Regions from separate parts of the Bacillus sp. XF8 genome, predicted to be linked through region 4. Evidence: riboswitches for the same ligand, from Rfam matches in the RefSeq annotation. Region 4 holds a riboswitch; each other region holds the start of a gene.
What was found. A riboswitch is a leader RNA that binds a small molecule or an ion and turns the genes downstream of it on or off. The one in region 4 is predicted to bind lysine.
Positions count from the first base shown of each region.

Region 1: it holds a riboswitch for lysine, as region 4 does, so the genes downstream of both, J4P91_RS18190 (amino acid permease) here and J4P91_RS02875 (aspartate kinase) in region 4, are expected to answer to the same signal.
Region 2: it holds a riboswitch for lysine, as region 4 does, so the genes downstream of both, lysA (diaminopimelate decarboxylase) here and J4P91_RS02875 (aspartate kinase) in region 4, are expected to answer to the same signal.
Region 3: it holds a riboswitch for lysine, as region 4 does, so the genes downstream of both, J4P91_RS12485 (amino acid permease) here and J4P91_RS02875 (aspartate kinase) in region 4, are expected to answer to the same signal.

Region 1 is NZ_JAGDQK010000029.1:13,723-21,830, forward strand. It holds gene J4P91_RS18185 (ABC transporter permease) at 1-565, opposite strand, end outside; gene J4P91_RS18190 (amino acid permease) at 635-2,059, opposite strand; lysine riboswitch at 2,211-2,391, opposite strand; gene J4P91_RS18195 (NADP-dependent glyceraldehyde-3-phosphate dehydrogenase) at 2,584-4,023, opposite strand; gene J4P91_RS18200 (ABC transporter ATP-binding protein) at 4,868-6,622, shown strand; gene J4P91_RS18205 (ABC transporter ATP-binding protein) at 6,619-8,108, shown strand, end outside.
Region 2 is NZ_JAGDQK010000002.1:182,260-190,367, reverse strand. It holds gene lysA (diaminopimelate decarboxylase) at 1-1,210, opposite strand, end outside; lysine riboswitch at 1,393-1,575, opposite strand; gene J4P91_RS01425 (DUF3888 domain-containing protein) at 1,664-2,059, opposite strand; gene J4P91_RS01420 (LTA synthase family protein) at 2,267-4,153, shown strand; gene pssA (CDP-diacylglycerol--serine O-phosphatidyltransferase) at 4,777-5,484, shown strand; gene J4P91_RS01410 (NAD(P)-dependent oxidoreductase) at 5,516-6,487, opposite strand; gene J4P91_RS01405 (DUF4025 domain-containing protein) at 6,637-6,801, opposite strand; gene J4P91_RS01400 (histidinol phosphate phosphatase domain-containing protein) at 6,871-7,893, opposite strand; gene hisE (phosphoribosyl-ATP diphosphatase) at 7,906-8,108, opposite strand, start outside.
Region 3 is NZ_JAGDQK010000019.1:54,356-62,463, reverse strand. It holds gene pdxR (MocR-like pyridoxine biosynthesis transcription factor PdxR) at 1-1,240, shown strand, start outside; gene J4P91_RS12515 (hypothetical protein) at 1,378-1,575, opposite strand; gene J4P91_RS12510 (hypothetical protein) at 1,668-1,928, opposite strand; gene J4P91_RS12505 (metallophosphoesterase family protein) at 2,000-2,740, opposite strand; gene J4P91_RS12500 (aminoglycoside phosphotransferase family protein) at 2,755-3,696, opposite strand; gene J4P91_RS12495 (VOC family protein) at 3,711-4,514, opposite strand; gene J4P91_RS12490 (sulfite exporter TauE/SafE family protein) at 4,727-5,626, shown strand; lysine riboswitch at 5,973-6,165, shown strand; gene J4P91_RS12485 (amino acid permease) at 6,278-7,741, shown strand; gene J4P91_RS12480 (GNAT family N-acetyltransferase) at 7,910-8,108, shown strand, end outside.
Region 4 is NZ_JAGDQK010000002.1:459,131-467,238, reverse strand. It holds gene J4P91_RS02900 (MFS transporter) at 1-142, opposite strand, end outside; gene J4P91_RS02895 (undecaprenyl-diphosphatase) at 319-882, opposite strand; gene J4P91_RS02890 (amino acid permease) at 1,402-2,799, opposite strand; gene J4P91_RS02885 (hypothetical protein) at 3,051-3,518, shown strand; gene J4P91_RS02880 (MFS transporter) at 3,564-4,826, opposite strand; lysine riboswitch at 5,102-5,288, shown strand; gene J4P91_RS02875 (aspartate kinase) at 5,521-6,750, shown strand; gene J4P91_RS02870 (response regulator transcription factor) at 6,897-7,616, shown strand; gene J4P91_RS02865 (sensor histidine kinase) at 7,613-8,108, shown strand, end outside.

The DNA.
Region 1 (8,108 bases), on a different contig from region 4:
CTAATAGAACGACTGATATGGATTGAAAGAGCATGTAAAGAATGAGCGCATTACAAGTCAATCGAATGATAAACCAGATTTGGCCGTTATATTGATCACGCCATATCCAGCTTATGTATATATTCCATCCTTTAACGAGCATTATTATAAAAAAGATTGTACATAAAAAAGGAATGGTTGTATGTAGTGTTTGCATTGCTAATGGTACGATGATAAGAAACGTGAATAGCAATGGAAAAAGCTGAATGACATAATTGTATAGTAGAGATTGTTTAAAGTAAGAAGTCAATTTCTCTTCAAGTGCTAGTAAATACACAGCATCAGGTTTCTGGAGAAACGTACGAATTGGGCATCTAGTTATAACGATTGTAAGTACAATTGTGATTAGTAATAATGAGACTCCTTTAGAAGGAGATGTTTTCAGAAACTTGGCGTAATAATATGCGCAGGTGCATGAGACGAAGATGAAACTATATAATAGACCGCTAATCATGCGTGCAAAGTACATGATGACATTTTGAAGATGCTTTTGGAAACGAGTGCTCCATAGTGTTTCGATTGACATATTTTTTCACCTCTATCTTTTATTATAAGGGTTTCTTTCTTATACAAAAATAAAAACGAGCAAATTGCTTTAAGCAATTTGCTCGTTCTTATTTTTTTCATTTCGTTTCTTATCACGATTCATTAATGGATAGAAGGCAAAGCCGATTACAAATAAGCCGATTCCAAGAAGGAATGTTTTTATATCAGAGGAGCCAGTTTTAATGACCCACAGTGCATAGCACAGTGCAATGACTGCGACAGTACCATCCATAATTCTTGAACCCATTTCATTTTTATACGTTTCACCAGTTGCAACGAGTTTTAATTGGAAGATTGGTGAAACGAGATATGGGATTAAGTAAGCTAAGGTTGAGACAGTAATAACGAATGTATATGCCTCAGCAATTGTCCCTGATAACGTTGAGAAAAGGAAGACTTGTGACATAATGTTTGTCAGTCTTAGTGAATGAATCGGACTTCCTTTTTTGTTTGTTTTTGCAAAGAAGGAAGGGAAGAAACCTTCTTTTGCTGCTTGATATGGTACTTCTGAGCTTAATAAAATCCAGCCTAAGATAGAACCGAATAGGGAAGTAAGAGCAAGTAGCGCCATTAATTTCCCGCCGCCATGACCCATTGCAGCATTTAATGCATCAGCTAATGGACGTTCAGAAGTTTGTAGTTTATCCATATGAAGCACACCCATTGTTAAAATGGTAATTCCTAAATAAATAGCAACAGTTATTAATAAGCCAGCGACAGTTGCATGTTTTACCGTTTTTGGAGATTTAGCACGGTTTGATAAAAGAACGGCTGATTCAATACCGATAAATGCCCAAAGTGTTGTCAGGGCAGCTAAATTCACTTGTGAAAGCAGTCCGTGTGACACGCCTTCTTTATCAATCATTGGTGTGTACCATTGTCCAAATTTTGAAGCTTGAAATGCAAACAAAGTAACAACGATGAATAGAAGGAATCCAGTCACTTTCGTTGTTGTTGCTAAGAAGTTTAATTTCCCAGCTCCGTTTACACCGTTTGTTAAAATCATATGCGTTCCCCATAATAAGAAAGAACAGATGGAGAATGTAATAAGCTTTCCAACTTCCACATTGAAAGTCCCAATTGAAAATAAGAGACGTGTATCTTTCATAATCGGGAAGAAGAGAGATAAGTAACCTGCAAAAGATGTAATAATAGCAACATTACTTGCCCAGTTTGCGACCCAATAGCCCCAAACCATGCTGAATCCAGCCATTTTTTTCTTTTTTGGTGATGAAAATAAAGCATATGCATGACTTTGTGGTCCTGTTGTTAAATCAGGACGACGAATTGCTAAATTACCGAAAACAAGAGCTAGCATTAAAACCCCAAACCCTGTTGTTAACCAAGCTAAAGTGACACCGAGAGGGCTTGCTGTTTGTGCTAATGTACTTGGCACCATGAAAATACCAGCACCAACCATGTTGCCGACAACAAATGCTGTTAGTACCCAAAAGCCCCATTTTTTTTGTTGCATAAAAGAATACCTCCAAAGTTAGTATAACCAAGTCAAGCGAGGAGATATGTATGTCCTCCAAAAAGGAAGAAAGGTAAGCTTCATACAAAACAAAAAAAGCACGTGTAATTGTCGCTACGTGCTTTCTATCTTATAGGAAACCCACGACATACCTCTCGATAGCTCTCCACAAACAAAATGTTTGTGACAGTTCTGCACTTATTCAATACAGACCCAGCAAGAATGCATGGTGGACATTTCTTACTTCGGCAACCATTCCTTTTTCATTCGTTCATCGATGCCACTACATCTCCCGAAAGATACTCTTAATGACTGCAACCTCTACCTCACCGAGATACGAATGAGGATTTATGTATTAAATTAACATAATCAAGGGTAACAAATGTATTTTTATACGTCAATGGATATAGTAATAATCAGATTATAGCGAACAATTTGTCATTAAAAGTAGGGACGAGAATGTTGTTTGAGAAATAAAAAAGAAGCTAGATCTACAGCCGTAGACTAGCTTCTAAAATAAAATGTTAAATTAAGTTTAATACAGTTACTTTTTCACGTGTCATAGACTCAAGGCTCTTACGAATACCTTGTGCTCCCATACCAGAACCTTTTACACCGATGAATGGGAAGTGGTCAGGGCCACGTTCTGTACGTCCGTTAATTTGAACAGAACCAGTGTCAATTTTGTTAGCAATTGCAAATGCTTTGTTAATGTCTTTAGTGAAGACACTTGCTTGTAAGCCGAAATCTGATTTATTCGCAATTTCAATTGCTTGCTCATCAGAAGAAACGCGGATGATTGGAAGGATTGGGCCGAATGGCTCTTCCCAAGCAACTTTCATATCTTCTGTTACATTGTCAATTAATGTTGGGTAAATTAAGTTGCGCTCGCGTTTGTTACCAATCACGATTGTAGCGCCTTTTTCCACTGCATCGTCAACTAATCCTTGAACGAAATCAGCAGATTTATCGTCGATTAATGGAACGATTGTGCTGTCTTGTTCTGGAGAACCAACAGATAGTTCAGCTACTTGTTCTTTTAATAAGCTAACAAGCTCGTCCGCTACATTTTCATGTACAAGCACGCGCTTGATTGCAGTACAACGTTGACCTGAGTATGAGAATGCGCCGCTAACGATATGTTTTGCAGCTTCTTGTAAATCAGCATCTTCGCGTACGATACCAGGGTCTTTACCGCCAAGTTCTAATACAAGCGGAATCATAGCAGCTTTTTTCGCTAAGTGAGCACCTGTATTTGTACCACCTGTGAACGATACCATATTTACGCCAGGATGTTCTACTAAGTAGTCACCGATAACAGAACCGCGTCCTGTTGCTACGTTTACAAGTCCTTTTGGAAGACCTGCTTTATGAAGAGCTTCAACCATTTTAATACCGCTAATTGCGCCTTGTGTTGCTGGTTTAAAGATAACGGCGTTCCCCATAATAAGAGCTGGTGCAAGTTTTGCCGCAGATAAGTTTACAGGGTAGTTAAATGGTGCGATTGCTAAAATTACGCCACGTGGTGCACGTTGAACGATTGCAAGTTTAGATTTAGATCCACCAGGGAAGCTATCACCCATCATGCTTTCGCCATGCATATGAAGTGCTTCGTCTACAGTGTAGCGAATTAAGTCCGCTGTACGAACAACTTCTTTTTTCGCATCTTTATAACCTTTACCGACTTCTTTCATTACAACATCGGCAATTTCATCTTGCATATTTACGAGCTCATCAGCCCATTTATATAAATATTTTGCACGTTCTTGAAGAGAAGCTTCAGCCCATTCTTTTTGAGCTTCTTTTGCTGATGCAATTGCTTCGTCAACTTCTTCACGAGTAATCGCTTGTACTTGTCCAATTACTTCATGTAAATATGGTGATGGAATATCAATTGTTTGCCCAGAAGAGCTTTCTCTCCATTCACCGTTTAAATAAAATTTGTACGTATTGCTAGTTGTCATGATTTGTCCTCCTAAAATAGCAACTTGTAAGAGTGAGTATATGGTGATTGTAGGGGGTTTGAGAATATTTTTCAAACAAAATGTTTATGAAAACGATTTCTTGTGTGATTTTAATTTTGTATGCCCTTTCTGAAAGGGGTTTACTTTATTTTCAAGTGAAATATAGGGTTTATAAATAGTATTAATAGATAATTTTTTTCGAGTATGGGAAAGGGAGTATGTATTTTATCCCGCTATTTGCGGGCAGTAAGACCCCCACCTCAAGATTCAGAGGGAAACGAGGAAGATAGGTGGGGGATCAACTGCCCGTAAAAGCCCGATTGGTGCAGGCTGATAATCAGTGGGGATGAAGAAAACCCCCACTGATTAAAGTTTCACTTTATATTTCTTGTGATAAAAGTTTGTTTTGTAAAATAATGAAAAAAACAATTGACAGAAAAGTTCCTAAAGTTATAAAATTAAAAATGGAAAATAAATGAAGGAGGTGTGCGTAATGATTGTAATGGTAAATATGGCTGGCTTAGCTGGATTATATGATGGAAAACGTTCATATTATTACGCAACCCGTACGGAAAGATAGTGCTTTTTTGTTTTTGAAAAAGCGTACGTTGCGTATTTCGTAACGTACGCTTTTATGCGTTTTTGCGCATATCGTCAAGCGACGGTATGCGCTTTTTTGTCTCTATTTTGATTGTTTCCATACTTTGTATGGTTTCGATAAAACAAGATATGAAAGGGGAAGAGGTATGGTTAAACAGTATAGTTGGCGCGGTATAAAGATAGGGGCTTTTGATAGTGGATAACAGAAATAGAATGAAACAAGATTGAGAAGGGAGAGATTTCATTGTTTTCAGTATTACAAAAGTTAACATGGTTTTTTAAAGAACATTGGAAGAGATATAGTATCGCAATTGGAGCGCTTTTAATTGTAAATGTAATTGAAGTCATTCCTCCAAAAGTAATCGGATTAACAATTGATCATATAAAAATAGGATCTTTAACAAGTGAAGTAATTATGAAATATATTTGGATTTTATTTGGAGCGACAGTTGGTGGATATTTACTCACTTATGTATGGCAACACCAATTGTTTGGCGGGGCATTCGTGCTTGAAAAAACGATGCGTTCAAAATTTATGGGGCACTTGCTGAAAATGACACCGACCTTTTATCACAAAAATCGTACTGGTGATTTAATGGCGAGAGCGACAAATGATTTGAAGGCGATTGCTATGACTGCTGGTTTTGGGATTTTGACACTAGTGGATTCTAGTTTATATATGCTCACAATTGTTTTTATGATGGGTTTTTCAATTAGTTGGCAACTTACAATTGCGGCACTTCTTCCTTTGCCGATTATGGCATATGCGATGAATATATATGGAAAAAAGTTACATGAACGCTTTACGGTTGCTCAAGATGCTTTTGGAGATATGAACGATAAAGTACTTGAATCGATTGCTGGCGTGCGTGTTATCCGTGCATATGTACAGGAAAAAGCTGATGAAGAAAGATTTCATCAATTAGGAACAGATGTATATGAAAAAAATATGAAAGTAGCAAGAATTGATGCGTTGTTTCAGCCAACAGTCAAGATGCTAGTAGGTCTTAGTTATTTAATTGGTCTCGTATATGGAGCGTTTTTAGTATTCCAATCAAAGGTTACTCTTGGAGAACTTGTTTCCTTTAACGTTTACCTTGGAATGATGATTTGGCCGATGTTTGCGATTGGTGAATTAATCAATGTGATGCAGCGCGGAAATGCTTCGCTAGACCGTGTTAATGAAACATTAGCGTATGAGCCTGACGTGAAGAACGTGAAAAAGCCGAAGCGTGTACACGAACCAGAGTATATCGACTTTGATAAAGTTTCCTTTTCGTATCCGGCTTCATCAGATATGAATTTGAAAAATGTTTCTTTTTCATTAAAACAAGGAGAAACACTTGGCGTTGTTGGGAAAACAGGGAGTGGTAAAACGACCCTTGTTCGTCAACTTCTTCGTCAGTATCCACTTGGAGAAGGGGATATTACAGTGTCAGACGTTACGCTTGGTGCAATTTCGACTGAGAACGTACGAGGCTGGATTGGATATGTACCACAAGAGCATATTTTATTTTCAAAAACAGCAAGGGAAAATATTTTATTTGGAAACAGAGAAGCAAGCGAAGAGGAACTTGAAAAGGCTATTGAAATTGCAGCATTCAAAAAAGATTTAGAGTTCCTTCCAGAAGGGTTAGAGACACTTGTTGGAGAGAAAGGCGTTTCTTTATCTGGTGGGCAAAAACAGCGAATTTCGATTGCGCGAGCGGTTATTCAAAATCCAGAAATTTTAATTTTAGATGATTCATTATCAGCTGTAGATGCCAGGACGGAAGCGGCAATTATTGAAAATATACGAAGAGAAAGAAGCGGAAAAACAACAATTATAACAACGCACCGGTTATCAGCTGTGCAGCATGCGGATTGGATTCTCGTTATGGATAATGGTGAAATCATAGAAGAGGGAACACATGATAGGCTCGTTTCTAATGATGGCTGGTATAGAGAGCAGTTTGAAAGACAGCAGGGTGAAAATATAGAGGGTGAGGTGAAAATATGAGCGTTTCAAAGCGGTTATTTAGGTACGCCATGAAAGTAAAGGGAACCATTTTTGCGGCACTTGCAATGTTATTTATTTTCGTTATTGCCGAGCTTGCAGGGCCATTTGTGGCAAAGACAATGATTGATGATCATATTGTTGGGATTGAGAAGCCTTGGTATGAAACGGAGCAAGGTGAGGATGCCGTATTATATAACGGAGCTTGGTATAAGCGAAGCGACCGTTTTGAAAAAGGAGAACAAAAAGGAAAAGAAGTTCGTATTATACAAGTTGGTTTCACTTATTATTTTGTACCTAACAAAATTGCAGCCGAGGGAACACGTTCTGTAAAGGGGGATATTATTACAGTTCAAAGCGGGAAAGCAACGCAAGTGTATAAAGCAAAAATGTTAACAACTAAAGAAGTGTATTCGTTTTATGAACCTGAGATGAAACGATTACTTTTACTTGGCGGAGGATATTTTGCACTATTGTTAGTCGTATCTTTGTTTGCATACGGTAAACAGTTTTTCTTACAGAAAGCATCTAATAAAATCATTCAAATTATGCGTGAAGATGTCTTTTCTCATATTCAAACATTACCGATTCGTTACTTCGACCATTTACCAGCAGGGAAAATTGTATCGCGTGTAACGAATGATACGGAGGCAATTCGTGAGTTATATGTGACAGTTTTAGCGACATTTGTTTCTAGTTTTATTTATATTATTGGAATCTTTATTGCGTTATTTTTACTTGATATTAAATTAGCGCTTCTCTGTTTAATTATCATCCCAATTTTAATTGTTTGGGCTGTTGTATATAGAAAATATGCCTCTGTCTACAATCATAAGATGCGCTCTCGATTATCAGATATTAATGGAACAGTGAATGAATCCATTCAAGGAATGCCTATCATTCAGGCATTTCGTCAAGAGCGTACAACGAAGAAAGAATTTGAAGAATTAAATGAAGATTACTTTAAGTACCAAAATAAAATTTTAAATTTAAATGCAGCAACATCCCATAATTTAGTAGGTGTCTTGCGCAACATTGCCTTTACGGGGGTTATTTGGTATTTTGGCGGCGCCTCTTTGAGCGCTACTGGAATTATTTCTTTAGGGATACTGTATGCATTTGTCGATTATTTAACAAGGCTCTTCTCGCCAATTACAAATATGGTAAATCAGCTTGCAAATTTAGAGCAAGCGCGAGTTGCATCAGAACGTGTATTTGAACTGTTAGATGAAAAGGGAGAAGTACTCGAGGAAGATCGCATTCCACGTCTTAATGGAAATGTTCGGTTTGATAATGTTTCATTTTCTTATAATGGAAAAGATGAAGTGTTAAAACATATTTCTTTCGAGGCAAAAAAAGGAGAAACGGTTGCTCTCGTTGGTCATACTGGATCCGGAAAAAGTTCCATTATGAATGTACTCTTCCAATTTTATGAGTTTCAAAAAGGAAAACTTACAATTGATGGGCATGACGTAAAAACTATACCAAA
Region 2 (8,108 bases), 280 kb from region 4:
GTCTGCGAATACGATTGTAATTATTCGCCATAGAATATCCATATGCTCCGGTACAAGAGATCGCTAACAAATCTGCTGAAGCAACTTGCGGCAGTTTTATATCCCAAATAAGCATATCCCCACTCTCACAACACTTTCCAGCAATCGAAACAACTTCTTCAGCCTCTTCTTTTCCTCGATTTGCTAACATTGCCTCATAACGCGCTCCATATAAAGCTGGTCTTAAATTATCTGTCATTCCCCCATCGACTGACACATATTTACGAATACCCGGAATATCTTTTACAGCTCCCACTGTATAAATTGTTGTTCCTGCATCCCCAACAATACTACGCCCTGGTTCAATCCATATTTCTGGAAGAGGATAATTATTTCGTGTAAATTGGTCTCTCACTGCCTCGGTTACAGCATGCACATATGTTTCAAGTGTAAGTGGTGTATCTGCTTCCGTATAGCGAATTCCAAAACCTCCGCCGACGTTTAACACTGTTACAACATAACCAGTCTGTTCTCTTATCTCTTCTAAAAAGTTATGCAATACTTCGATCGCCCGAACAAATCCTGCTGTTTCAAAAATTTGTGATCCAATATGTGAATGAATACCTAACACATTATAATTTGATTTCTCTAACGCTATTTGAATCGCCTGCATTGCCTGGCCGGTAGAAACTCCAAAACCGAATTTCGAATCATCTTGCCCTGTTGTAATATATTCATGTGTATGCGCTTCTACTCCAGGTGTAACTCGGATTAATATATTTACAATTTTTCCATACTGCTGTGCTAAGTCATGTAATATTTCCATTTCAAAGAAATTATCTACCACAAAGCAGCCAATATCTGCTTGCAGCGCCATTATAATCTCTTCTTCCGTTTTATTATTACCATGAAAATGAATGCGTGATGCAGGAAAACCAGCTTGCAAAGCAGTGTACAATTCGCCTCCAGAAACAACATCTAAAGACATATTTTCTTCACGAGCTACTCGGCACATCTCCATGCACAAGAACGCTTTACTTGCATACGCTACTTGGTAAGAGAACCCACTTTCCTGGAAAGCACGATGAAATGCGCGACATTTCTCCCGAATAGAAGCTTCATCGTATACGTAAAGTGGTGTTCCATATTGTTTAGCTAGCTGCGTTGTATCGCAGCCTCCAATTTCTAAGTGTCCTTGCTCATTGATTCGGCTTGTGCCGTGTAAATACATTTGAATTCCTCCCTTATTTCCTCTAAAACTCATAACCCCAATCTTCTTCTATTCATTGCAGCGCGTTTTTAGATAAACAAAAAACGCGCGGAACAATGTTCACACGCGTTTCTTATTAGGAATAATGTATCATGAAAAAATAAACGAGTTGTTATCTTCTCAAATAAGAAACCGCATCAACATCTCCAAATAGCTCTCCATAAAATAAAATCTTATGACAGTACTACATTTATTCAATGTAGTCCCAATATATGAATGACGTGGTCACTCTTATATTTCGGCAATAGTCCCTTTCAATCTATGATCACGGATTCCACTAAATCTCCCATAGCTTACTCTTTCCTATCGCGGCCTCTACCTTTGAGAGTAGATGAGGTAAGTCTATTTAATTTTCAAACATCTTATGTTGGTATTAACAATACCAAACGAATAAATTATTTGTCAAACAATTTTTCACATTGTTTTTTTACAATTTAATTTCGTATCATTTGGCAAGCGCTTTATATCTATTTTTTTCACAGTCCATTCTCCTTCATCATTATCAAACGTAATTTTTATTTTTTCAAATGGCGGAAGCACTTTCCCACCTATGCCTGCTTCATATTTCGTCACTTCAATTACAGCTTGAAATAAATATGTACCACTATACAATTTTTTTAAACTAACAATCTTCGGACATTCATACGGTTTTTGTTTCCCATAATGCTTCTGAATCGCTACATTTATTTGTGGAAACAAAACGGAATAAAGAGCATCTTCTAATAACGGCGCATCATATTGTGCAGTAAAAACTGTAGGAGTGGAAAAGAATAAAAAACCACTACATATGAAACAAAATAACTTTTTCATCATAACCTCCGTATCAAAATGCGATATGGTTATTGTCTCCGTTTTCTTTTTTTCTAACCAATTCTTATAAAAATCATCCACAATTCTGTTTTGTTTTCGTATAATAGTACATAAAGATAAACGACTGTTCGTATATATAAAGTGAAACTTCTATCATTAGAAATACAATCACTAGAACCGTCACTTATAGTAGGAGAGGAGTATATTATGCTACAACATTTGTTTCCAAAATTACGATTTGCACTTGTTGCAGTCGTTTTATTATGGATAAAAACATATATTGTGTACAAGCTAGCCTTTGATATTAAAATTGATAGCTTCTTCGAAGAAATGATGCTATTGTTTAATCCAATTGCTTCATTGCTTTTATTTTTTGGTCTAGCTTTATTAGCATCAAAATATCGAAATCAAATTATTATTGGAATCAGCTTTTTACTGTCATTTATTTTATTTGGAAACGCGATGTTTTATGGGTTTTATAATGACTTTGTCACATTCCCTGTTCTATTCCAAACCAATAACATGGCTGATTTAGGAACAAGTATTAAAGAACTATTTACGTACAAAACATTACTTCTATTTGCGGATGCAATTATTCTAATGTTTATTTCACGTAAGTTCCCAAACTTTTGTGATAACACGCCACTATCTCGTTCTGAAAAACGGAGCTTTTTTGGTGGTATAACAGCTCTATTAGCATTACAAATTATTGTTTCGGTCGTTCATAAGCCACAATTGTTTTCACGTTCTTTTGATCGTCAAACCGTTGTGAAAAATCTAGGTTTATACACGTATCATCTATTTGACATTACACTTCAATCTAAATCTTCTGCAGAGCGTGTATTCGCAAGTGGAGACGGTTTTTCTGAAATTAAGAACTACGTGAATTCAAAAGATACACAAGCTGATAAAAGCTTATTTGGAGTTGCAAAAGGAAAAAATGTCATTCTAATTTCAATGGAATCAACACAAAATTTTGTTATCAACAAAAAAATCAATGGAAAAGAAATTACTCCATTTTTAAATCAGTTTATAAAAGATAGTTATTACTTCGATAACTTTTATCATCAAACTGGACAAGGAAAAACATCCGATGCTGAATTTATTGTAGAAAATTCATTATATCCATTAGACCGTGGCTCTGTATTCTTTACACATACAAACAATGAATACACAGCAACTCCTGAGTTGTTAAAAAAATATGGATACTATTCCGCCGTCTTTCATTCGAATGATAAAACCTTTTGGAATCGGGATATCATGTATCCAGCACTCGGATACGATCGTTACTTTAACCTAAATGATTATATAGGAACAGAACAAATGTCTGTTGGTTGGGGGTTAAAAGATAAAGAGTTCTTTGAACAATCGATCTCAAAACTTAAATCTTTACCAAAACCGTTTTATACAAAATTTATTACATTAACAAATCATTTCCCGTTTCTTTTAAATCCAGAAGATCAATATATTAGTGAGTATAATTCTGAGAGCGGTGTACTAAATCGTTATTTCCCAACCGTTCGTTATACAGATGAAGCTCTTAAACTATTTATCAATCGATTAAAAGAAGAGGGTTTATACGATAATTCAGTTATTGTTATTTACGGAGATCATTACGGAATTTCTGAAAATCATAATGCTGCTATGGCACAATTTCTCGGTAAGGAATCCATAACTCCATTTGATTCGATGCAGTTGCAACGTGTACCACTTATTATTCACGTTCCTGGTCAAGAAGGAAAAGTCATTTCAAAAGTATCTGGACAAATCGATATAAAACCAACATTACTTCATTTACTTGGTATCAAAACAAACCAATCTATTGAATTTGGTACTGATTTATTTACCAAAAATGAACAAACACTTATGATTATGCGTGATGGTAGTTTCGTAACAAACGATTATGTTTATACAAAAAATATGTGCTATAAAAAAAGCACAGGTGAACTGATTGATTCAACGATTTGCCAGCCGTATATTGAAAAAGCGAAAACAGAATTAAATTATTCTGATAAACTTATCTATGGAGATTTATTACGATTTGATCCTAACAATAAATACAAAACGGGAACAATGATAACTAAATTTGAATAACCTTAAAAGCACCCTCGGATAACAATTTGAGGGTGCTTCTTTCTTAGCTAAATCTTTACCATTTCATAAACATGGTAACTTTATTATATGAATACAAATTTAAAAACTGACATAAAACCCAATCTTTATGTGGGAGAGCGCATCCGGCCATGCATAGAAGCGGTCAGCTCCTTTTTTAGCCCCATGCCGAATGAAAACAAAGGGAGAAAATGAGCGGAGATCTGTTTTTGTTGTCATAGCAGTGATTTTTATATGTTAAAAATCAAAAAACTGATAGAAACCCTTTCTTTTTAGGTGGGAGAGAGTATCCGACCATGTATAGAAGCGATCAGCTCCTTTTCCTGCCCCACGCCAAGTGAAAACAAAGAGAGAAGGCGAGTGCAGGCCACCTTTTGTTATTCATAGCCGCAGCTTAGATGATGAAAAATCAAAATGGATTTATACAGCTTCTCACTTCAAAGGTCCAATAGAAATAAAGAAGCTAAGCACTGGATAAACTATTCGTGAAATCTTTCATGAAATGGGAATTTTTTCGTACGTGGAAAGAAATTTATGTTATGATAAAAAAAGTAAACTTTCATACACTAATTAAGAATTTATTACAGAAAGCAAGGGATCAGATTTTGTATAGAGCAGCAATTCCAAACTTATTTACGCTCGGAAATTTATACAGTGGATTTTTATCAATCGGCTATGCATCTTTAGGGTATTATAAACCAGCTGCTATTTTAGTACTAATCGGGATGATGTTAGATAGTCTTGATGGCCGGCTAGCTCGTTTATTGCGTGTTGATTCACAAATGGGGAAAGAACTTGATTCACTAGCAGATGTTGTAACATTTGGAGCTGCGCCTGCAGTTTTAATGTACTACACTTCCTTTTCCAATTATGGAATTATCGGACTATACATAGCAGGACTATTCCCTCTGTTCGGAGCATATCGCTTAGCGCGCTTCAATGTAACGCCTTCATCTACTTCTATGAAGTATTTCACTGGTGTTCCTATTACTGCAGCAGGAGGACTCGTTGCCTTCTTAACACTATTTTCACATACCATTCCAAAAATTGTCCTCATTACGGTATTTGTAACGTTTGCATTTTTAATGGTAAGTCGTATTCGTATCCCAAGTTTAAAAGATGTACCAATTCCACGATACAGTATTATTGTTACACTCTTTTTAATCGGAATTATTTATACAATGTATAAAACAAGCTTTGGCAATATTTCAGTATTTCTGTTCATTGCCATCCCACTTTATATTTTGTATATGTTATCTCAATTTATTAGGCAAAGACCTTCTCATAAAAAACGAGCAAATAAAGAAAAATAAAGAGACACCTTCCAAGCCGGAAGGTGTCTCTTTATTTTGTAACTAATTCCTTTTGATTCACAGGCGCTAATGCTTCTTTTCCTTCTAACACAGCTAAAATGTTACGTACTGCCATTTCAGCCATGGCATCACGTGTTTCAAACGTTGCATTTCCAACATGCGGAGTAAGGACAACATTTTTCAATCCCTTTAATCTCTCTGTAATTTTCGGTTCAAACTCAAATACATCAAGAGCCGCCCCTTCAATTTCATTTGTCTCTAACGCATGAGCAAGCGCTAGTTCATTCATAATTGGACCACGCGCTGCATTTACAATATATGCTGTTTTCTTCATCATTTTAAATTGTTCTTCATCAATCATATGATGGAGACTTGGATTATACGCACAGTTAATCGTAACAAAATCTGCTGTTTGTAACAGTTCTTCTAACGTTACATACGTTGCTTCCAATTCGTTTTCTGCCTCTAGCTTACGATTTGGACCTGTGTAAATAATATTCATTCCAAATGCTTTTGCACGTTTGGCAACTGCTTTTCCAATTTCCCCAAGACCGATAATTCCAATTGTCTTTCCATATACTTCTCGACCAAGGAAAAAGAGTGGTGCCCAGCCATTAAATCCCACTGTACGACATAATGTATCTCCTTCTGGAATTCGTCTTGCCGCAGCTAAAAGAAGAGCAAATGTTAATTCTGCCGTTGCTTCTGTTGAAACTTTCGGTGTATTTGTAACTGTAATTCCTTTTTCTGCTGCATACATGTAATCGATGTTATCGTAACCCGCACCATAATTAGCAATGACTTCCAAATTAGGTGCTGCATCAATTACCTCTTTTGTTACCTTTGTAGAAAGTAAGCTTAGCAGTGCATCTTTATCCTTCACACGTTTTGCTAATTCTTCGCTACTAATTAATTCTTCTTTGTCATACATTTCTATTTCATGATTTTGTAATAACTGTAATCCGATTTTTGGAATGTTTCCTGCTACTAATACTTTTGCCATTACTAAGCACCTCTTCTATTAAAAAATAGGAATTTCCTTATATTATATTGTAAGAAATCTAAGTTAAAAAAGCCAAGGAATTTGATTACAGTTCTGAAAACTGACACTTTTTCTCATAAGAAAAAGGGAGATGGAGATCTCCCTTTTCCTTATTGTTCTTCACTAGATTGTTTTCCAAGCTTTGCATCAATCGTTCCTTCTGCTACCGTATCACTAATTTGTTCTTGGATTACAGAGTTGACTTCCTCGTTTGTTTGAGAAGTATAACTTTGATTCGTCACTTTCATGTTCTGTTTGTTATTTTGTTTTGCCATTTAAAACCCTCCTTTATCATTCTTTCTTATTTTGAGCAAAAAGAAAGGTTTTCATCACAAAATCATTTTTCAATTTGAAACAGTTGTTGATTCTTTTTCAAGCAACTGCATCTTCCTCACCCGTTTTTCAAATGTAGCTACATGAGAGATACCATGATTACGTAATGTTTTCACATTTTCCTCGACATAATTTCCTAAATCATTTGGATAATGAGCATCTGATGAAAGAGTGATTGGTACTTTATGCTTTGCTAAAACTTGTAAATAAAGCGGACTTGGACACATTTCTCGAACAGGATAACGATAATATAACCCAGCATTTACCTCCGTTGCTGTATTTGTTTCTAGTAATACCTTAGCAATTCTTTCATAATATGGAACCTGCACATTTTCATCTAATCGATAATTAAACACTTTTATATTATCAAGATGAGCTACAATATCAAATACCCTGGAACGAATTGCTTTTTCGACTGTCGCAAAAAACGTATCATATAATGCATGTAACTCATGATTTTCAAAATATTCTTTCGTATCAGGGTTATCAAATCCCCAGCCATTAATAAAATGGACAGAACCAATCACGTAATCCCAATCTCCTAATGCCAATAAATTTTCTAGCTCTCGCTCGCCACCAATAAAATAATCAGCCTCAATCCCGAGACGCAGTACTACTCCTCGTTTTCTCCAGCGCTCCTTTGCCTCTTGGATCGCCTTTGTATAATCGTAAATCGATGCTACCCGTACTTGATCTAACCATTCTTTCTGCAAACGCCCGAGCTTTGATTCACTAATATCTACATATTTCTCGTAATACTCCTTTGCCTCATAAAAGCGATAGAGATGATCAACAATACCGACTTCTTTTATTCCTTTTCGCAGCGCTTCTTCTAAATAGAAATCAATCCACTCTACTGTAAATGGCCCTTCCTGCACTCTTTTTTGCAAGCGTTCTTGTGTTTTCATGAGCCATTCAATGGAATTCTTTTTCTCTTTGAGCGGTTGATAATATTCTAGCGCTTCATTTATTCTCGCCAACCATCGTATTGAATACGGGCCTTCCTCTAAATGAAGGTGATAATCCACTTTCATAGTTTCTCCCCCTTATAACGTATCAATTTTTTTACGCTCTCCTATTTTTGAGAGCTTCCCTTGTCTCTCTTTCATTTCTTCTAACACATCTTCTAATGGAATATTTTTTGCAGCCAGTAAAACAAAGCAGTGATAAATAACATCGACCATCTCTTTTATAAGCTCTTCTTTATTATCATTTTTTGCAGCGATGACGACTTCTGTACACTCTTCCC
Region 3 (8,108 bases), on a different contig from region 4:
TACAACTGGAAAGGGCACACGTGTAAGTACACATATGTGGGGCGTTTCTCCAACATTCACACCAAATTGGAGAGGTTTCATAGAAGGTGGTACTTTTTTGCCGAATTTACCACTACTTCGCCATATTCGAGAACAAGTACAGCAAAATGAAAATATCATTGATTTCGCAAATGGAGAACTTGGTTGTAATCTGTTTCCCCATGAGCAGTTGCAAGAAATTTTACATAAACAGCCTTTAACACAATCACTTAGCTATGATCATCCGCAAGGCTATCTACCACTACGACAAGCTGTAGCAAAGTATATGAAGGAACATTTACACATTGATGCAACTGAGCAATCTATTATGATTACTTCCGGCGCTCAGCAAGCGCTTCACCTCATTGTTCAATGTTTATTAAACCCAGGTGATGCAGTTGCTTTTGAAAGTCCATCACATTGTTACTCTTTACCTCTCTTCCAATCTGCAGGTATTCGAATTTTCCCATTGCCTGTTGATGAGTATGGAATTAACCCGGAAGATGTACATGAACTATATCGAAAGCACCGGATTAAAATGATTTTTTTAAATCCGAATTTCCAAAACCCAACCGGTACAATGCTTCATCCAAATCGGAGAAAGAAACTGTTATCACTATGTGCAGACCTGCGAATTCCAATTGTTGAGGATGACCCATCGAGTCTACTAACATTAGAAAATAAACAGCCTTGTCCAACTTTAAAATCCATTGATGAGAACGGAACTGTCATTTATGTTCATTCGTTATCCAAAATGATTGCGCCAGGTCTTCGGATTGGTTGGCTTGTTGCTCCGCAGTCCGTAGTGGAGCGATTATCAGATGCAAGGCATCAAATGGAATTAGGAATGAGCATATTCCCTCAGTGGCTTATGCAACAATTTTTTGAGACTGTTTCTTTCGATACGCATATGACACAATTACGAAAACAGCTAGTACAAAAAAGAGATATTCTTGTCGATTCCTTAAACTGCTATCTTCAGGATAAAATTTCTTTTTCAAACCCAAGTGGCGGGATTTACATTTGGGGGAAATTAAAGGAGCCTATAAACGAAAAACAGCTTATTATGCAAAGTTTAAAACAGCAAGTAGCCTTTATGCCCGGTAGTATTTTTGGAGCAAAGGATGGCTATATTCGTTTATCATACGGAAAAGTAGATATCAATCAAATAGATGAGGGAATCTCTCGTTTACACGCTGCTATTAAAGTTTGTGAAAAATAAATCCCTTTTACAATCTTTCTTATTCTCGAACGGGTAATGGATCGACAAATCTCCCCTCTTCTCAGCGTAATGGATTACGAACAAAATATTAAAATGAAAAAGTGCAAGGAATTTCCTTGCACTTTTTCATTTTGAGCTTATTGCCCCCATATTTTTTTAAAAGACTTCGTATATATGATAGCAAGTACAGATTGCGTAATGATAAATAGTGATGCAGTTATTGTTTTTAAATCATGATCTAACGCACCTAATATTCCCATCGTTAAGCCAATTAAGATAAAAAACACACTTAGGGGAGGCGTAATTTTCATTAATGTTCTAAACCTTTTATTCATACTATTCCCTCCTATTTATCTAGGGAGTTTCTGGAGAACCCTATGTATATAATAATCATACACCATATACAAATGAATGGTAATTCCCACTTTTAAATATGATATTTTAATTTGAATTTTTTAGGATTATCCATTTTATATAAAATGGATACCCACTTTCCTCTTTCAAACATCCATCTATTTTTTACAAATGTCCCTACTTTCCTTGTAGCAATCACTTTTTCTCCGTTTTTTAAGGTAAATTGAATTGTTAATTTTACTCTTCTCCTATAATTTCCTTGTGTGAATTCATTGCCGAAAACATACCTTGAAAATATAACTTCAAGAATTTCTGCATTTGTTTCTTCCCACAAAGAAACTCACCTCTCTTGTAAATTATTCATTATCTTAGTAGCGCTTTTCACACTATCCTAAATACATCAGTCTATTTTTTTAATCCACGATACTTAGCTGTAGTCAGCTCTTGGATATAAGCATCAAGCTCTGGCATTTCTGCTTCTTTCGCTAACTTTATCGCCAGTTCAATGTCATACGGAACCCGAACAAGTTGAATCGAGAAACTAGCTGTTTCTTTTTGATTATATAGCCCTTCAAAAATTAAATAAGAAGCTTGTGTAATCTCGAGCGGATTTCCTACGCTCCCTGCGTTACATAATGTTTTTCCTCTAAAATTTTGGACATAAGCTTGATGAACATCTCCATAACAGACAACATCCGGTGTTCTTTCACCTTCCATATTTTCTGTCAGATTACTATTTTCAAACATGCTTATGCGCTCTTCTCTTGAAGCATACGGTTGAACTCTTTCATATAGACTTCTAGGCGAAGCATGAAACATTCTAATGAATTTCCCGCTCATGATAAAATCAATTGAAAACGGTAACCCTCTTAAATAGTCCGCATGTTCTTCTGAGAGCTGTCTTTGATGCCACTGTAATGTCTCGAATTCAGTAGGTTTTGTTATAAAATCATCCCAATTCCCCATGACAACCTGCTCACATTCTTCCCGCACTCTCTCAATTACGTCACTAGACTGTGGTCCTTTTCCTACTAAATCACCTAAGCAAAAAATCCGTTCTATTCCTCTTAATTTAATATCTTCAAGAACTGCCTCTAGCGCAGGAATATTACCATGAATATCTGAAATAACTGCTATTTTATCCATATGAGCACCTCCAATTATTCTATATTTATTATATCTTCATTAAAAGATTTATACCAACTTGGGATATAGGATGTAAAACTATTATGTTCTTCTAAAATCCTTCTTAACCTCATTTTCATTCCATCTAGCAAATTAGGTGTGACTCGATTTGCCCACACAATATCCGCTGGAAAAATCATCGCTGCATACAATGCATATAATTTCCAAAAATGAAGTGATGGCTTCCCTTCACAATACCCATGAACTTGTCCAACTGCAAACGGTATACTTATATCAGTTGTAAATAAAGCCATTTTATAAAAATCATGAATAGGATCCCCAAAATCAAATCTCGCAAAATCGATTACTGAACAAAACTTATTTTGATGAATCATAATATTTGCTGGGTGAAAATCATCATGCAAAAAGACAGTCGGACGATTATGTAGTAAACTCTTATGATTTTCCACAAAAGCTAAAACAGCGTTCAAATCAATAAAATCCACTTTATATTCTGCTAGTGCTTGCAAGTATCTCTCGTATTTATTCCATCTATACACTTCCCAAGGTTCTTCTACATCATCTTTTTTCATTGTATGAATGGTCTTTAATACTTCTCCTGCCCTTTTTCCAGCCGTATATTGCTCTTTCTCAGTCAACTTGCCAAGTATGTCTTCACCGTTTTCTCCGCTAATCCATTCAAACACTTGTACACATTGATTCAATTTACCAAGATTTACGAAATCAAGTAGTTTTGGCATTGGTATACTTAATGATTCGAAATGACACATATATTCATATTCTTCATGTTTACGTTCACGAGTTGCAATATCACACACTTTAATAAAATAACGTTCATCATTTTCTAATTCAATTTTATACTTTTGATCAAACGAAAAACCTTTTGGAATAAGAGTACATTTTACTATAGGAGGCCAATCCAATTGTTGTTCTAACTCCCTTAACAGCTCTTTCATCTAGATCACCCCAATTAATATATGTACAGGCTTCCTAAAATTTCTTGTCTATTCTTCTGTTTATTCCCTCCTTGAAATTCAACCGCAAAAGGAAGTTCTCCATAGTTTATTAAATGATTTTGTACCAGCCCTTCACCAATAGGTTCACAAAACTGCACATTAATATTTTCAAGCAATACACTTTGACAAAGCGCATTCCATTCTTTATGATTTTCAGGTAAAGTCACTTGTACTTCGAGTATCTCTTTCCATCTTTCTACTGTTTCACGTACATTTTTCACAGCATAGTATATGGTCTGAATTTCTTTTACCTCGTTGCTATGCGGGGCAATAACGCCTACCTCTTGTAAATCTAACCTTCTACTCTCATCAGATTCTTCCCACTGTATAAAAAAAGGGAGTTTCGGACTACTCTCTTCCTGTTCCACAAATAACATTTTCCATTTTATAAGATGGCCGTCATTTCTCATTCGTTTTCCTTCAAATGGGCCTTTGACTTGTAATCCTTTTTCTACGAGTTTTACAGCTAGTTCTTCAATATAATCTGTACGAAGAGCAATTTGAAGCATGCCTTCTCCATCTTGTAATTTCTCTACCGTTTCCCGGACTAGTGGATTATCCGCTTGTTTTGCTTTATCCTCATGTTGCACTGCTAAAAATTCAATATACGATAAGTCAAAATAACATAAACTATTCCATGTTCCCCAGTTCGTATGTTCCCCGCCCTGTACAGTATGAAACCCAAGTTCCCTCATTTGTTTTTCAACTTCTTGTGGTGTACATCTAACAGCATGAACGAGATGATCAAATGCTAACATGGTTTTCCCCCTCCTCTTCATTACATCTTATTATTATATAATTGTTCTGTTATTTCATTCAATTAAAAAACTTTTAAAACCTAGTTGCTTTATAAGATTAATATGCATTATAATAATAAAAAATTAACATTAAAGCTGATTGGAAAAACCAAAGGCTCTTTTCTCATTAGGGAAAAGAGCCTTTTTTATTTATTATTACAGGGGGATTATACATGCAGAAATTAATTGTCTTTGCTATTATTGGTTTTTTTGCTCAACTCATTGACGGGGCACTTGGGATGGCGTACGGAGTAACGTCTTCCTCATTATTATTAATGTTTGGAATTGCACCTGCTGTCGCTTCCGCATCCGTTCATTTAGCTGAAGTTGTTACAACCGCAGCTTCTGGCGTGTCACATATTCGATTTGGAAACGTTGATAAGTATACCGTATCAAGACTGACATTACCTGGTGCAATCGGTGCCTTTGTCGGTGCATGCTTTTTAAGTAACTTGCCTGGCGATTTAATTAAACCATACATTTCACTCTTTTTATTTACATTAGGTGTCTATATTTTATTACGATTTATTATTCAAAAACAAATTGCCAAATCAAATAAACGTATGTCTGGAAAGCAGCTTATCCCATTAGGGTTGTTCGCTGGATTTGTTGATTCAACTGGCGGAGGTGGCTGGGGACCTATCACTACACCGGTACTTCTCGCGCGTGGAAATGAAGCACGAAAAGTCATTGGTTCCGTTGATACGAGTGAATTCCCAGTATCTTTAGCAGCAACTATCGGATTTTTCATTTCATTAGGATGGGAACAAGTTAGCTGGGTTTGGGTATTTGCCCTTATGCTCGGTGGCATTCTAGCAGCTCCAATTGCTGCATGGTTAGTACGAATTGTACCTTCACACTTACTGGGTGTACTTGTTGGTGGACTGATAATTTTTACAAATATTCGGACGCTACTTACATCATTTAAAGTGGATCCAACCATTATTACCCTTTCCTATATTGTTGTAGGTCTTATCGTTATCATTGCACTTTTCATCTCAGTTCGAAATCATTCCCAACTTACAAAGCAAAACGTTGGATATACGACTGGACAAAAGCGAGTTTTGCCTTAAATAAGGTGATGTAAAATACTAAGGTAAGCAAACGATAAGTTTGCTTACCTTTTTTACACTCTTAGGCACTCTTTATTTTGTTTATAGTCAATGTCGAATTTTATTTTTCTGAATTTTCTTTTAACTTTAAAGGATTTTCCATATCTTTTTGCGAAACATTTGTATAACAATTTTTTCTTCATTTTTTACATATCAAGTAGGTTCGGGTGGAATTTTGAAAACGTTTCCTATACAATAACCGATTTTTTTTGATATTTTCCTACAAAAATTCCTTGCAATATTTTCAGAAACTAATTACAATTGCCATATATTAAAAATCACAGCAATGAATAAATCCTCATCAATCCGATGAGGTAGAGGTTGCGGCTTTTATTAGTAGAACGGCTTAGACACAGAGGATGTCAATGACTCCGTTCGAAAGGAAATGCTGCCGAAGTTCGTATTTCTTCTCTGGAAGTACGAGCTGGGTCTGTCTCCGAATAGGAACAGAACTGTCACGTTTACAAAATACCGTGTAAACGTGGGGTGCTATCTTAACGGAAGGGTATGATGGGGTGGTTATTTGTGAAACGTTCCGCCAAATTCCTTTGGCGGTTTTTTGTATTTTTCTCCCCCGTTCCTTCCTATCTTACAAGAAAAGGAGTGTTGAACATGAATAGCGCAACGAATCAAGCTACCTCTAAAACTCAATCTACACAAGGACAAGGTGAACTAAGACGCGGATTAAAATCTCGCCACCTTACAATGATTTCTCTCGGCGGTACAATTGGTACCGGGCTCTTTCTTGCCAGTGGTGGTGTCATTCACACAGCAGGGCCCGGTGGAGCTCTCTTAGCTTATGCGGCAATCGGAATTATGGTTTACTTTTTAATGACAAGCTTAGCTGAATTAGCCGCATATATGCCTGTTGCTGGCTCATTTAGCACATATGCAACAAAATTTGTTGATCCATCTCTTGGATTTGCACTCGGCTGGAATTATTGGTATAACTGGGCAATTACAATCGCAGCTGAACTTGCTGCAGTTACATTAATTATGAAGTTTTGGTTCCCAAATACGCCTTCCCTTATTTGGAGTGGCCTTTGTTTAGTCATTATGTTTCTTTTAAATTACTTATCTGTTAAAGGATTTGGTGAGGCAGAATATTGGTTTGCCCTTATTAAAGTAGCAACTGTTATTATCTTTTTAATTGTTGGATTTATGATGATTTTCGGCATCATGGGTGGTGAACCAGTAGGTTTTAAAAACTTCACAGTTGCAGATGCACCATTTAACGGTGGCATCATGGCAATCATCGGCGTATTTATGGCGGCTGGTTTCTCATTCCAAGGAACTGAATTATTAGGTGTAGCTGCTGGTGAAACTGCCGATCCAGAGCGCAGCATTCCAAAAGCAATTCGTTCAATCTTTTGGCGCATCCTATTATTTTATATCTTTGCAATTCTTGTTATCGGTCTATTAATTCCGTATACAACTGAAAGTCTTGCAGCTAGTGATGTAACAGTAAGTCCATTTACACTTGTATTTGAGAAAGCTGGAGTTGCATTTGCTGCTTCTGTTATGAATGCTGTTATTTTAACTGCAGTTTTATCTGCTGGTAACTCAGGCATGTACGCATCAACTCGTATGCTTTGGGATTTAGCACGACAAGGAAAAGCACCGAAATTTCTAGGTAAATTAAATAGCCGCGGCGTACCTGTTAACGCGTTAATCGCAACTTCAGTAGTTGGCTGCGTCGCTTTCCTAGCTTCCTTATTTGGAGACGGTGTTGTATATGTTTGGCTATTAAATGCATCTGGAATGTCCGGTTTTATCGCATGGGTAGGTATCGCAATCAGCCATTACCGATTCCGTAAAGCATATATCGCACAAGGAAAAGACTTAAATGATTTACCGTATAAAGCAAAATGGTTCCCATTTGGTCCAATCTTCGCATTTGCACTTTGTGTCATTGTCATTTTAGGACAAAATTACGGAGCATTTATGGGCGAGTCTATCGATTGGAATGGTGTACTTGTTTCTTATATCGGCTTACCTCTCTTCCTTGCGATGTGGTTAGGATATAAATTTACAAAGAAAACAAAAGTAATTCCTCTTGATAAATGTGAACTATAATTGATAAATAACAGCAAACATTATAATGTTTGCTGTTATTTTTTTATCTTAATCCCCCCTTACTCAAAGATTCACTTCATCTAAATGAATGTCTCTATTGAAAGGATATATTTACTTTTTGTCGAACAGTGTATTATGTGTGAATTTTTTATATAAAGAAGGTGCCGCATGTTTATAAATGCAAAACTTGAAACAGAAAGATTACATATACGCCCTTATCAAATTACTGATGCACCAGCCTTATATGAATTGCAAAAACAACCTGAAGTACACCTCTATATCCCAGAACCTATTTATTCGTACAAGGAAATTGAAGATATCATCAGCTGGAGCATAGACATGAATAAAAAGAATTCTATAAACCATA
Region 4 (8,108 bases):
CTACCGTAATTCCAGCTGCTAACCCCGCACCACCAAACATTTGTGAAATACTTACGATTACTAACGTTCGTTTATATAGCTTTTGTTGTTCTTCTGCTGTATACATATGACTCCTTATTGAACCATCAACTTTATCAAGCATTTTCTCACCATCCTTATCAAAATCCCCTTTTTTAAATGTACTATGGTTAACGTTTCATATTCAATAGCATTTTCATCTGTTCTTTTAGTCCTAAAAGAGAAAAACAAAAAAAACGCCCTAAATACTTTGATTTAGGACAGTTTTTTCTTAGGAACAAATATTTTCAATTTATAAAACTAGTTTTCCCCTTGAAAAATAGGTTTTGTAATGAATGTAGCAACAGGACGTATTTTAAATACAACATACTGTGTAAATAATGCTATTAATACCCCATGTACAATTCCTGCAATTACATCAAGTGGATAATGTACTCCTACCCATATTCTCGAAAAAGCAACACCAAGCGCTAAGAAAAACCAAGTATATTTAAAACGATATGCAGATAGCAATAGTGTAGCTGCAATTACAACAGCTGATGTTGCATGATCACTCGGAAAAGAAGAATTAGCAGCATGCTCTACGAGTTGTGTGATGTTATGTGAGATAAAAGGACGGTCTCTATAAATAAACATCTCAATAATTCTATTTATGGAGTACGCTAAAGTAAACGCAACCATTGATTGAAAAGCCATTACACGAAAATTAGGTTTATTCTTTATCCATAACAGGGCGAGTAATAATATGAAAGCATATTGTACATATTCTGCAAATAGTATCATTACATTATCTATTAATGGATATTGCTGTACCTTATTATTTATAAAATTGAACCATTCATAATCTAAATCTTTAAAATTCATTACATAATCTCCTTTGATACTTTAGTCCACGCTACATTTTAACAAAATATACTTTAGTTATGTTTTTCTATTGGTTTTTTATCCATAAGTGATAATCTATTCAATTTTAAAAGGATTACTAACAATGTACTATCTTATTTTGTGACATTAACATTACATTTTTGTAAGGTTCTTTTTTCATTTTGATCGTTCTACTTATCTATAGTTTTATATAAAAAATTCAATGTTAACAAATACACTAAGATTCACATTTATTTTTAATAAAAAACAAAAAGAACTTGTGAAATTTTCACAAGTTCTCATTTACTATCCAAATGTGTATTTTACAATTTTTCAGCAAAATCGAAGAATAGAACTCAATATGACTTATTCTCAAGCTGTATATGTAGTATACGATGTACCAGCATACTTCTTTTAATTACTACATCTAGTTCATCATTTTGTGGCCGTACTCCATATTACTAAATAAAAATGAAAAAAGATGCCATTGGCATCTTTTTTCATAACATGTATCTACTATTATTTTTTATCTCTAGCCAAATTACTTTTATTTTTTCCATATAACATATAAATAACTAGTCCAAGAATCATCCAAATCATAAAGCGAATCCAGGTAATTTCAGGAAGGCTGATAATAAGATAAAATGAAAAACCAATCCCAATTAAAGGAATCAAAGGAACTAAAGGTGTCTTAAATTTTCTTTCTAAATCCGGTCGTTTTTTTCGTAACACAATGATAGATGAACAAATTAAAATAAACGCTGATAATGTACCAATATTAACCAATTCCGCCACTTCATTAATAGGAGTAACACCTGAAATAATTGCAGTAATAACTCCAATTATTAAAGTTGGACGATGTGGTGTCTTATATTTTGGATGTACTTTTGTAAACCACCTTGGTAACAAACCATCTCTACTCATAGCAAACCATATTCTTGAACCAGCAAGCATAAAGGAGAATAAAACAGATAAAATACCAGTAATAGCTGCAGCAGAAATGAATAAAGTAATCCACTTTAATCCAGCATCACTAAAAATTTTAGCTACCGGTGCGGCATTATTCAATGTATGGTATGGTGCCATACCTGTAATTACTAAAGACATCCCAATATATAGACATAACGCAATAACTAAAGAAATTACTACAGCTCTTGGTAAATCACGTTGTGGATTTTTTGCTTCTTCTGCCGCTGTAGTTAATGTATCGTAACCAAATACAGCAAAAAATACAAGAGCTGCACCACTCATTACACCATTGAAGCCAAAAGGCATAAAAGGATGCCAATTAGCAGAATCAATATAGAAAATTCCTACAGCAATTACTACTAAAATAATACTTAACTTAATGATAACCATAAGGGTATTAAATTTAGATCCCCACTCCATACCTAATGTTAACAAACCGGCAATAGCAAGACTTATTATCATTGCAATTAAATCTACTCTATGACCAGCACCTGTACCTGGAGCGCCTTGAGCCCAAACAGGAATATGAATTCCAATTTGTTGCAGCAATTCTTGCATATAACCAGACCACCCGATGGCAACTACTCCAACTACTAAAATATATTCGAGTAAAAGATCCCATCCAATTAGCCAAGCTACACCTTCCCCCAGTACAGCATAGCTGTAGGTATAAGCACTTCCAGCAACAGGAATTAATCCGGCAAATTCCGCATAACATAATGCAGCAGCTGCACTAGCTAATCCCGCAATGATAAAAGATAAAATAACTGCAGGTCCTGCGTGTTCAGAGGCCGCTACACCAGTTAATACAAAGATACCTACCCCAATAATACCTCCTAAACCAATTGCAGTAAGTTGCCACAATCCTAGAACTCGATTCAATCCACTACTTTTGCGACCTTCTTTTTGTAATTGGTCTATAGATTTCCTTCGAATGAAAGCGTTCATTCTATTTCCTCCTACGATGATTTTAATAAATATGTCGAATTTCAATTATTTTAGCACAATTATGTATTTTTATTCAATTCTTTTTATTACTAAATATGATATGAAAAATATTCCAAATTATAACATTACCAATATTCATATGTATTACTCCTTCTGTACAATGCTATAAGAATAAAAAACGCATATTTTTTCAAAAATCGCACATATTAACTAAAAACTACTATTTTCAATGAATTGGAGACCTATCTATTATGAAAAGAAAAATAATACCCTTAGTCATTGTTATATGTTTAGCACTTCCTTTGCAAACAAGTGCTTATACATTTCAAGAACTACCCGTTGCCTCAAAGTCTAAGCAATGGTATATCGAAATTGATAAATCTAGCAGCACCAATCCAAAGACTTTACAGCCAAAACAAGGCATTTTTGATACATACTACCTACTTGTAAAAAATATCGGTAAAGACGTATCTAATGTATCAGTTGAAATACGCCACAATAATCCAAAATCAAAATCCGCTTTCAAGCCATTCAACAAGTCTGATATGAGTGTGTCATACAGCCGAACGAGTTTTACAGAAATGAAATTCCCATTATATGAAGATACCAATTCATTTGAAGTTGTTATTAGCTGGGAAGAAAATCAATTTAGTTATAACGGTCACCCAGAAAAAGCAGAACAGCAATTTACACAAACATTCGTATTTCACGAACAGTAAGCTCTGCCATTTAGCAGAGCTTACTTATTTTTTTGTAAACATATATTAATCAAATTGGCGAATACTCGGAACAAGTAGCGCGATTGCTACTACTACAATGGCTGCAATGGCTAGAATAATAATTGTCACAACGCCCCCGATTATATTCGCCAACCAGCCAACGACTAAATATCCTAACGGTAATAATGCAAAAGACCCTAACATATCAAGACTTGCCACTCTTCCAAATGCCTCTTCTGGCACGAGTTCTTGCAAACTCGTTTCCCAAATTAAACCGAAAATCATGATCCCAAACCCTTCAATTGCCATTAATCCAATTAATCCGGGAGCCCAGGAAACAAACGGCATTATTAAAAGTGCCGCCCCACTAATAAGGACACCTCCATAAGCGAACAATCCTCGTCTATGCCATCTCTGTCTCCCGCCAAAAATAAGAGCTGCAACCACAGCACCTCCTCCAGAACATGCCATTCCAAGTCCATAGACGAAAGGTTCAAAGTGATGATGTACATTAAATAGCCATGGGATTAATACAACTATAATTCCTGCGTAACAAATATTAATAAATGAAAATGCTAAAATTGTAATCCATAACCATGGATGGCTTTTTAAGACAACAATACCTTCCGTAAAATCTTTTTTAAAATTCATTTTATGATCTGCTGTTTTCTGTACCTTTTTAGCTGTTACATCTTTTAAAAATAATAAACAAATAAATGACAGCAAATAAGTTAATGCATCTAAGCCAAATCCGACCCCAGCCGATGTGACCGAAACAATAAGACCACCAAGCGCCGGACCAATTAAACGGACACCTTGATTACTCATTTGTGTTAATGCGTTAGCTGCATTACGGATTTCCGGTACAAACACCCTCGCCCGCACTGCCGAATATGCAGGTTGAAATAATCCTTCCATTAGCCCATACATTGCTACTAATACATATAAAATAGTGATTGTTAAAGTTTCTTTAAAAATAAGTACCGCAAGAGTTGTCATTAATATGCATCGAACAATATCGGTAAATAACATTAATTTAACTCGATTCATACGATCAACGATTAACCCTGAAAACGGTAAAACAAGAATATTCGGCAGCATATACATAGCCATCGTCATTCCCATAACAACTGTTGAACCTGTTAACGTATATACTACTACCGGAAGAATTACCATTGTAATAGAACTTCCCAGAACGGAAAGCAGTTGACCAATCCATAAGAAAGTAAAAGGACGTGATTTTGTAACAGGTAACAATAAATTGCTTACATAACTCCCCTTATTTTCCGTTTGTATCTCTCCTTGCATATGTATCCCCTTCCTCTAAGCATCTTCCTTCTTTTTCCTTACATTATAACATTTAATTTTCTTTTTTTTCTTATAATTAAGACTTTTAATACACAAAACATCAATACATTTCAATATCAAATAACACTTATAAACGATCTATTTCTATATTTTTATTCAGATTAAATAGTTTTAATTTTCTAAATATTAACGAAGTACTTGATTTCCTAAAATATTTTAATTATTATAAAACAAATGTTACCAATAACTTCATAAACCAAACACTCTCGCCCAAAACGTGAGATAGAGGTTGCAGCGCTTATAAGTATTCTAAAGGAGACACAGAGATGTCGATGAGTTTAGAAAAAAGGAAGTGTTGCCGAAATTGATAAATTTCTCTGCATTTATCAATTGGGGCTGTTTTCGAATAGAGACAGAACTGTCATATATACAGACGTGTATGTATGAAGAGCTATCTACAAAAAAGAGATATCATTCTTTATATGATATTCCTTTTTTGGCGGTTTTTTTATTAGCTCCTTTTTCTGTTTCCCTTTTCCTGTAACAGCACCATCCTCACCTATTTGAGATGGTGTTTTTTGTTTTTCTTTGTGGTAACTACAGGAATATTGGGGATTTATACTTTTCCTCCCATATGTGTTTTACACACCTTTCCTGCTCTATTCATAAAAATGGACGAAAGAAGGAATTTATAATGGAAACAATTGTGCAAAAATTTGGTGGTACTTCTGTCGGAAGTATCCAACGCATTCAACATGTAGCAGATTTAATTATTGAAGAATATGAACGAAGTCATAGCGTTGTTACAGTTGTCTCTGCAATGGGAAAAAGTACAGATGAACTCGTTGCACTTGCTACCGCTATTACAGAAAATCCGAGTAAACGTGAAATGGATATGCTTCTAACAACTGGTGAACAAGTTACTATTTCTTTATTAACAATGGCACTGCAAGCAAAAGGATACGACGCTATTTCACTAACTGGTTGGCAAGCTGGTATTACGACAGAATCTGTGCATAGTAGCGCACGGATTACTGATATTAATACAGAACGTATTCAATCACATTTACAAAAAGGTACGATTGTAATTGTTGCTGGTTTCCAAGGATTAAGTGAGGAAAACGAAATTACAACACTTGGTCGCGGTGGTTCTGATACAACTGCTGTTGCATTGGCCGCTGCGCTTAAAGCGAAAAAATGTGATATTTACACAGACGTAACAGGTGTATACACGACTGACCCACGTGTCGTAAAAGACGCTTATAAACTCGATGAAATTTCTTATGATGAAATGTTAGAACTCGCAAACCTTGGTGCTAGTGTACTACATCCACGTGCTGTTGAATTCGCAAAAAATCATAACGTAGTTTTAGAAGTTCGTTCAAGTATGGAACAAGAAAACGGAACAATTGTAAGGGGAGAATGTAACATGGAACAACAATCAATCGTAAAAGGTATTGCATTTGAAGACAATATTACACGCGTAACAATTAAAGGATTAGAACAAGGATCACTTTCAACTGTTTTCTCTACATTGGCCGCTGCTCATATTAATGTAGATATTATTATTCAAAGCATTACAAATGAAGGCACTGTACATCTATCCTTTTCTATTCATTCTAATGACTTAAGAGAAACGCTAGAAGTATTAGAACAAAATCAAGAAGCACTTCACTATGAATCTGTAGAATATGAAAATCATCTAGCTAAAGTATCTATTGTCGGATCTGGCATGGTATCCAATCCAGGTGTTGCCGCTGACATGTTCTCTACATTAAAAGACGAAAATATTCATATTAAAATGGTAAGTACATCTGAAATTAAAGTCTCTGTTGTCATTGATCGCCTTCATTTAGTAGATGGTGTAGAAGCACTTCATCAATCGTTTATGGCCAAAATTGAACCATTAGTACAGATGAATTAAATTTATTTTCATAATAACAACAAAGAGCATAGTCTTTGTTGTTATTTTTTATCTAGCAAAATAGTATTATGTTACACTATTACATGTGAAATATTTTCCAAATATCTTTCTAACAGATTCGAAAAACATGTAAAGGTGGATCCATAATGAGAACAGAAAAAATCCTTTTAGTAGATGATGAGCAAGGCATACTAGATATGTTAGTACTTACCCTAAAGAAAGAAAGCTTCATTCATATAACAACCGCTCTAAACGGAACGGACACGTTAAATCTAGTTAAAAATTGTTCATTCGATATCATCTTACTCGATGTTATGCTACCAGATATAGACGGCTTCGAATTATGTAGACAAATACGAAACTATACAAATACTCCTATTCTATTTGTGACAGCGCGCTCTAGTGACTTAGATAAATTAACAGGTTTAGGGATTGGCGGGGACGATTACATAACAAAGCCATTTAATCCTTTAGAAGTCGCTGCACGAATTAATGTCCAACTACGTAGACAAAATATGATAAAAGAAAATCGCAATGAAGAAAATTTGAACCTACATTTTGAATCCTTTTCTCTATATCCTAGCGAGGGACTGATAACTGTAAACGGAGAATCTGTACATTGCACTGCTAAAGAACTAGAATTACTTACTTTCTTATGCACACATCCAAATCGAATTTTCACTGCTGAACAATTGTACGAACAAGTATGGGGACTGACTTCCATGGGTGATGATAAAACAGTAGTAATGCATATTTCTAAATTACGTAAAAAAATAGAAGAAGATCCTAGATCCCCTACATACATTGTTAATTTGAGAGGAATTGGCTATAAATTTATCCCGCATACTAAGGAGCAACAAAAATGAAAATCGGTTTCAGGCTAGGCTTTCATTTTATTCGTAGTTTATTTATCGGTACTTTTTTTATGGGGATCTTCATGGCAATCTTAATGGAAGGTATACTACCTCTTATTGGAATAAATAAAGATGACAAAGACACGGAAGCCCTTATCGTTTTTAGTCTATTTATATGTACTCTTATTTTAGGTGCTATTATATATGGATGGCATATCGGGAAACCTTTATTTCGAATGATTTCATGGATTAACCATCTAGCAGAAGGTTCTTACGTGACACCAGAAAATACGAAACAAATGTACAATAAAAAAACAGGGAAATTAAAAGGCCCTTATCGCTTATATAAAGATGTCTTTCTAAATATAGAACATTTAACAAACAGATTACGAGAAATAGAGAATGAACGAGAACAACTTGAGAAAATGAAACGCGAATGGATGGCAGGAATCTCTCATGATTTAAAGACACCCCTCACTTATATTACAGGGTACAGTGCGCTTA